3 regions of the Pseudocitrobacter sp. 73 genome follow, and region 3 is predicted to be linked to each of the others. Evidence: predicted binding sites of a transcription regulator. Region 3 holds the regulator's gene; each other region holds the start of a gene.
The links. Region 3 encodes Fur, which represses iron uptake genes when iron is present. Its sites were predicted from a motif close to ATAATAATGAGAACNACTATCAA; they were not measured.
Positions count from the first base shown of each region.

Region 1: a site for Fur is predicted at 854-876, ahead of sufA (Fe-S cluster assembly scaffold SufA). Genes of this name have one in related genera too.
Region 2: a site for Fur is predicted at 826-848, ahead of F0Q32_RS16365 (siderophore-interacting protein). Genes of this name have one in related genera too.

Region 1 covers NZ_VTZO01000008.1:221,375-223,646, reverse strand. The annotation lists gene menI (1,4-dihydroxy-2-naphthoyl-CoA hydrolase) at 1-316, shown strand, start outside; gene F0Q32_RS08335 (YegP family protein) at 353-544, opposite strand; gene sufA (Fe-S cluster assembly scaffold SufA) at 917-1,285, shown strand; gene sufB (Fe-S cluster assembly protein SufB) at 1,297-2,272, shown strand, end outside.
Region 2 covers NZ_VTZO01000015.1:82,230-84,501, forward strand. The annotation lists gene F0Q32_RS16365 (siderophore-interacting protein) at 12-776, opposite strand; gene F0Q32_RS16370 (PadR family transcriptional regulator) at 1,025-1,615, shown strand; gene F0Q32_RS16375 (PAS domain-containing methyl-accepting chemotaxis protein) at 1,612-2,272, opposite strand, start outside.
Region 3 covers NZ_VTZO01000020.1:163,385-165,656, forward strand. The annotation lists gene F0Q32_RS19560 (LysR family transcriptional regulator) at 1-670, shown strand, start outside; gene fur (ferric iron uptake transcriptional regulator) at 723-1,175, opposite strand; gene fldA (flavodoxin FldA) at 1,457-1,987, opposite strand; gene ybfE (LexA regulated protein) at 2,138-2,272, opposite strand, start outside.

The DNA.
Region 1 (2,272 bases), on a different contig from region 3:
CGATGATGCGCTTGAGGCGACGATGCCCGTAGACCATCGCACCCATCAGCCATTCGGTCTGTTACACGGTGGAGCGTCCGTTGTTCTGGCCGAGACACTGGGCTCAATGGCGGGCTATCTCTGTACCGAGGGCGATCAAAAAGTTGTCGGGCTGGAAATCAATGCCAACCACATCCGTTCGGTGCGTAGCGGCCGGGTTCGCGGCGTCTGTAAAGCGATCCACACCGGGCGTCGCAGCCAGGTGTGGCAAATCGAAATTTTCGATGAGGAAGGGCGCTTGTGTTGCACATCGCGCCTGACCACCGCCGTGGTGTAAAACAGATGCAAAGGCCCAAATCCCTGGGCCTTTTGCTTATTTCACCGTATCGTCTTTAATCGTTTCGCTCGCGCCGTTCTTCTGAACGGAGGCAATACCTTTCTTCGCCGCGTCCTTGCTCGAGTACATCTCACTGGTGGCGATGGTTTCGTGATTATCGGCCTTCAGTAAAAAATACCACGGCTGCGCAACGTCTTTTTCTGACTTCTTAAGCACATAATAACCCATGATTTCTCCCGATATTATTGAAGGGGTCATCAATGATTTAGGTCAGATTTAGCGATCCGGCAAGTTTGCGTACCAAGGGTGTGAGCTGAAAGGCACAGAGAGGCCGAAAAACTATCAAATAAATAGGTATTAGCGATGCATGTTTTATTCATCAACCACTTCCAGTAATGACCTCTTCCTAATCTATTATTTTTCAATGTGTTGTAAAAAATTATCTATCCCGGTTGCCTGCAGAATGAGGGTCTATGCTTATAAAAAGCCCCTGTAAAACAGGTTCGAAGGTAATACCCCTGTTGTAGATGGGTTGAAGTGATAATCATTATCACTAACATAGTGTTATGCCTTTGATGGCTTAACCGATGAGGTAGACCAATGGAAGTAGATTCTGGAACGTTTGATCCGAATGATTTTGCCTGGCGTGGCCTGACGTTAACGCCTGCGGCAGCAACACAAATTCGCAATCTGGTCAGCAAACAACCGGGTATGCAGGGCGTGCGTCTCGGCGTGAAGCAGACCGGTTGTGCCGGGTTTGGCTATGTGCTGGATACGGTAATAGAGCCCCATGCCGATGACCTGTTATTTGAGTCTGACGGCGCAAAACTGTGGGTGCCTCTTTCGGCGATGCCGTTTATTGACGGCACCGAAGTGGATTACGTGCGCGAAGGACTAAATCAGATATTTAAATTTCATAACCCGAAAGCGCAGAACGAATGCGGCTGCGGCGAAAGTTTTGGGGTATAGGCGGTACGATTATGACGCGCAATACTGAAGCAACTGACGATGTCAAAACCTGGTCCGGCGGCCCGCTGAATTACAAAGAGGGCTTCTTCACCCAGTTAAAGACCGATGAACTGGCAAAAGGGGTCAACGAAGAGGTGGTCCGCGCCATTTCAGCGAAACGCAATGAGCCGGAATGGATGCTCGAGTTTCGCCTGAATGCCTTCCACGCCTGGGAGCAGATGAAAGAGCCGCACTGGTTGAAGGCGAACTATGCTTCGCTTAATTATCAGGATTACAGCTACTACTCTGCGCCGTCCTGCGGTAACTGCGATGAAACCTGTGCCTCTGAACCGGGCGCGGTTCAACAGACGGGCGCCAATACCTTCCTCACCGATGAAGTTGAAGCAGCGTTTAACCAGCTTGGCGTACCGGTGCGCGAAGGCAAAGAAGTGGCCGTCGATGCGATATTCGACTCGGTTTCTGTGGCCACCACCTACCGGGAAAAACTTTCTGAGCAGGGCATTATTTTCTGTTCGTTTGGCGAAGCGATCCACGACCATCCTGAACTGGTGAAACAGTATCTGGGCACGGTGGTACCGTCGAACGATAACTTTTTTGCCGCACTGAACGCGGCGGTGGCATCAGATGGCACCTTTATCTACATCCCGAAAGGTGTGCGCTGCCCGATGGAGCTGTCGACCTATTTTCGTATTAACGCCGAAAAAACCGGTCAGTTTGAACGCACGATCCTGATTGCCGATGAAGGCAGCTATGTGAGCTATATCGAAGGGTGTTCCGCCCCGGTGCGTGAAAGTTATCAGCTTCACGCGGCGGTGGTGGAGGTTATCATCCACAAAGATGCGGAAGTGAAATACTCCACGGTACAAAACTGGTTCCCCGGCGATAACAACACCGGCGGTATTCTGAACTTTGTCACCAAGCGCGCCCTGTGCGAAGGCGAAAACAGCAAAATGTCCTGGACCCAGTCGGAAACGGGTTCCGCCATTA
Region 2 (2,272 bases), on a different contig from region 3:
AACCAACGCACTTACTTCTTATGCCAGTACGCCTGAGTCCGCACCAGTTGTTGATCAATCGCGTCATTTTCAAAACGCCTCACCAGTGATTTCGCCACCGCGCCTTCCCCGGTCACCCAGATAAAATAGTCTTCTGCCGGAACGGCCAGCGTCGCCAGCTTATCGGCCACGGCTTGTTCGTGATGACCCACCACCCACTCAATATCAAACTCGCTGAACTCCGCCAGATAGTCCTGATACGCCTCATCCGCGATCGTCACAATGGCCTTAACCTGCGGGCGCGACGGCAGCTGGCGCAGGCTTTCCAGGCGGCGGCGCAACGCAGGCATACCCGATTCATCACACACATAAAGCTGCCAGGCGTAATCCTCCGGCACCACCAGCGAACCACGCGGCCCACCAATCGTTAGCGTATCCCCCCCGCGGGCATTCATCGCCCATGAACTTGCCACGCCGCCATCATGAATAAAGAAGTCATAGGCCAGCTCATGACGCTCGGCGTTGTAGAGAGGCGTGTAGTCTCGCGACTGCGGGCGCACACCATCCGGCCAAACGATCCCTTCGTCGGTCATGGTCGGCGGGGCGATACGTTCGCCGGCCTGAGGGAAAAACAGTTTGGTGTGATCGTCAAAGCCGCGTGAGGAGAAGCCTTCCAGCGCCTCACCACCCAGCACAATGCGCTGAAAAGCGGCGCCGATGCGCTCAACGCGTAACACGGTTAATTCGCGAAAACGCAGTTCATTACGCACACGCTGTGGGTATTTTTTTTCTGTCATAGTGATGTTATCCGTCGCCATCGTGAAAAAATAGATATATCTAAACTTGATGCAAATGATAATGATTGGCAATTAGACAGAAAGCAAGTTTTTTTAAGATATACTTTATATATCGCACAAAAAATTGGGGAAATAAAATTAATTTGTTATATTTCATGAATATATAAAAACACCCCGCCTCACCCTTGCTAAATCCAGACATTTAGATATAAATTAGATATATCGAAACAAAATTAAGGTAAAAAATGATGAGACACTTTTCAGAGTTTGGTCGTGAAGGTCGCGGTGGTCGTGAATGCCATGGTGAGCGCGAATGCCGCGGTGGTCGTGGTGAAGGTCGTCACGGCGGTGGAGGCGGCTTTGGCGGCGGGCGTCGTCAGCGTTTCTTCGGCCATGGCGAGCTGCGTCTGGTGGTACTGGATATCCTCTCCCGCAACGCCAGCCACGGTTACGAGTTGATCAAAGAGATCGAAAACATGACCCAGGGCAACTACAGCCCAAGCCCTGGCGTAATCTACCCGACACTCGACCTGTTGCAGGATCAGGGGCTGATCACCATCCAGGAAGAAGACGGTGGACGTAAAAAAATCGCCATCACCGGGGAAGGCAGTAATGTGCTGGTGGAAAACAAAGAGGTGCTGGAGCAGGTTCAGGCGAAACTGAAACTCCGCATGGTCGGCCACGAACTGCGTAAAGATCCGCAAATGAAACGCGCGCTGGAAAACTTCAAGGCCGTACTGAACCTGAAAGTGAACCAGAGCGAAATCAGCGACGCGCAGCTAAAACAGATTGTTGGCGTGATCGACCGCGCGGCGCTGGAAATTTCACAGCTTGATTAATGCAGTACCGTGACAGCGTCCTGAAGCCGGCTGGCGCGATGTTTTACCATCGCCGACACATGGGCGCTTTCGGCAACCAGCCCGGCATTTTTCTGGGTAATGGCATCCAGTTCCGCCACCGCGCGGGTAATATCCGACAGCCCGTTGGCCTGTTCTGAGGTCGACTGGCTGATTTGTGCAATCAACTGCGTCACATTCTGCACCTGCGCCAGAATATCGTTCATCACCCGCCCCGCCGCGTGAACCTGATCGGCGCCGGAATGCACCTTGCTGGCGCTGGCCTCAATCAGCTTACGAATGTCGTTGGCCGCCGTTGCGCTGCGGCTCGCCAGCTGGCGCACCTCTCCCGCGACCACCGCAAAGCCTTTCCCCTGATCGCCCGCTCGCGCGGCTTCGACCGCCGCATTAAGCGCCAGAATATTGGTCTGGAAAGCAATATCATTGATAAGCGTGGTGATTGAGCCAATCCGCTGCGTGCTGTCAGCAATTTCGTCCATCGTTCTGACCACGCCCTGCATTGCCTGCCCGCCCTGCTCCGCCGCGCCGCTGGCGGCAATTGAGAGCTTATCGGCTGCCGCCGCCGTTTGCGAATTGCTTTGCACGGAGGCATTCATCTCGTTCATCGTTGCTACGGTCTGCTGAACGTTAACCACCGTT
Region 3 (2,272 bases):
CGAGGCGTGCGAATTTCTGGTGCGTTACCGCGAATTGCGGAAATTTGCCGGGGATATCAAACGGGGGGCGACAGCCAAACTCGCCCTCGGGTTTGGGCTATCGACATATTCTCTTACGCCGCAATGGATTAATACTTTTCAGGCGCGTTTTCCTGATGTCACCGTCTCGCTCAACAACATTCCTTCAAGCGTGCAGTGCCGAATGCTGCTCGAAGGAGCGCTGCATATTGGTTTCTTGCGGCTGCCCGTTCTGCCGCCTCTGTCACATTTTGTGATTAAACAGGAGCGTCTGGTGCTTGCCGTTCCCGCGAATGCGTCTGTAAAAGAAGGATTACATCATCTTGTTGAACACTATCCGTTATTACGTCTCAGTACGCACGCCGCGCCGTGTCTGGCTGAGCAGGTTCGCATCATCCTCGCCGAGCAGTTTCCCGATGTGCATGCGGTATCCGTTTCCGACGATATGCATTCTTTACTGGCGCTGATCGGTGGCGGCAACGGTATTGCCTTTTTGCCTGAGAGTATCTGTAACGTTCTGCCTGCCGGGGTAAAAATGGTCGAACTGGCTAATGTCAAAGTGGGGTGGGAAATTGCGATGGCCTGGGATCCTACGCGAGAGCATGAAGGACGGGACAATTTTCTGCGGATGGTGATGGAAATGAAGCCATAGACCACCATAAAAAACCAGCCCGTAAGCTGGTTTTGTCATTTCAGTGTGAAAATTACTTCTCTACACCATCATGTGCGTGTTCATCTTCGCGGCAATCGCCTTCAGCGCAGTGACCATACAGGTACAGGCTGTGGTTGGTTAAGCGGATACCGTGTTTCGCGGCAATTTCACGCTGGCGAGCTTCGATGGAATCATCGCTGAATTCGATAACCTTGCCGCAGTCGAGGCAGATCAGGTGATCGTGATGGTGTTGTTGAGTGAGTTCGAAAACGGACTTACCGCCTTCAAAATTATGGCGCGTTACGATGCCCGCATCATCAAACTGGTTCAGAACACGGTAGACGGTCGCCAGACCAATCTCTTCACCCATGTCGATCAGGCGTTTATATAAGTCTTCCGCGCTGACATGGTGATTGTCTGGTTCCTGAAGCACTTCCAGGATCTTTAACCGGGGAAGTGTGACTTTCAGGCCAGCCTTCTTTAATGCGGTATTGTTGTCAGTCATGCGGAATCTGTCCTGTTGCTAAACGATTGACTTCCAAACGCGGAAGTATCACAGAGAGTGCACCGAGTGTAATGCGTCTCATTATAGAATGACGCCTTCTAAATGAAAACAGCAAGACCCAGGCGAATAAAGATTTCGAAAACGAGGCTTGACCAGCAAACTCGCTAAATTCAGAAGATATTGTACAGATTTGCGCTCAAAAGTTAAAAAATTGTAGCTATTATTTTGATTGCTTTTGCCTATTAATGCGGTGTGATTTAACAATCACACCGCAACAAACATCAGGCGTTTTTGATCTCTTCCAGATGCAGCTCTTCGGAGACCTGTTTAACCCATTTTTCTACACGTTCAGCGGTCAGTTCCGGCTGACGATCTTCATCAATAGCCAGACCCACGAAGTGATCGTCATCAGCCAGGCCTTTAGAGGCTTCGAAGTGGTAACCGGCTGTTGGCCAATGGCCGACGATGGTTGCACCGCGCGGTTCAATGATGTCGCGAATAGTGCCCAGCGCATCACAGAAGTATTCCGCATAGTCTTCCTGGTCGCCGCAGCCGAACAGTGCAACCAGTTTGCCATTGAAATCAACTTCTTCCAGCGTCGGGAAGAAATCATCCCAGTCGCACTGCGCTTCACCGTAGTACCAGGTAGGGATACCCAGCAGCAGAATGTCGAATGCAGCCAGGTCTTCTTTGCTGCTCTTGGCAATGTCATGCACGTCGGCAACGTCTTTACCAAGCTGTTTCTGAATCATTTTTGCGATATTTTCGGTATTGCCGGTGTCGCTACCAAAGAAAATGCCAACGATTGCCATGAGTTAAATAACCTCTTGAAACTTAATGATATGGTGGTGGCGTATTGCCCACAGATAAGGGCAATCATAGCAGAACAGAGAAGGGTGCGGAATCAGCAATCGTACCGGACTGCACACTCTGCTACATGAAAGCGGGGTTTTATGAAATTTTCAGAGCTTTTCCTGCGCGCGAAGCAGGGCTAACTGGCTCATCAGAATCTCTTCGATAAGCTCACTGCGACTCATATCGCGCGCGGTTGCCAGTTCGTTCAGGGCATCTACCGCATCGCTATTGAGTTTCAGTTC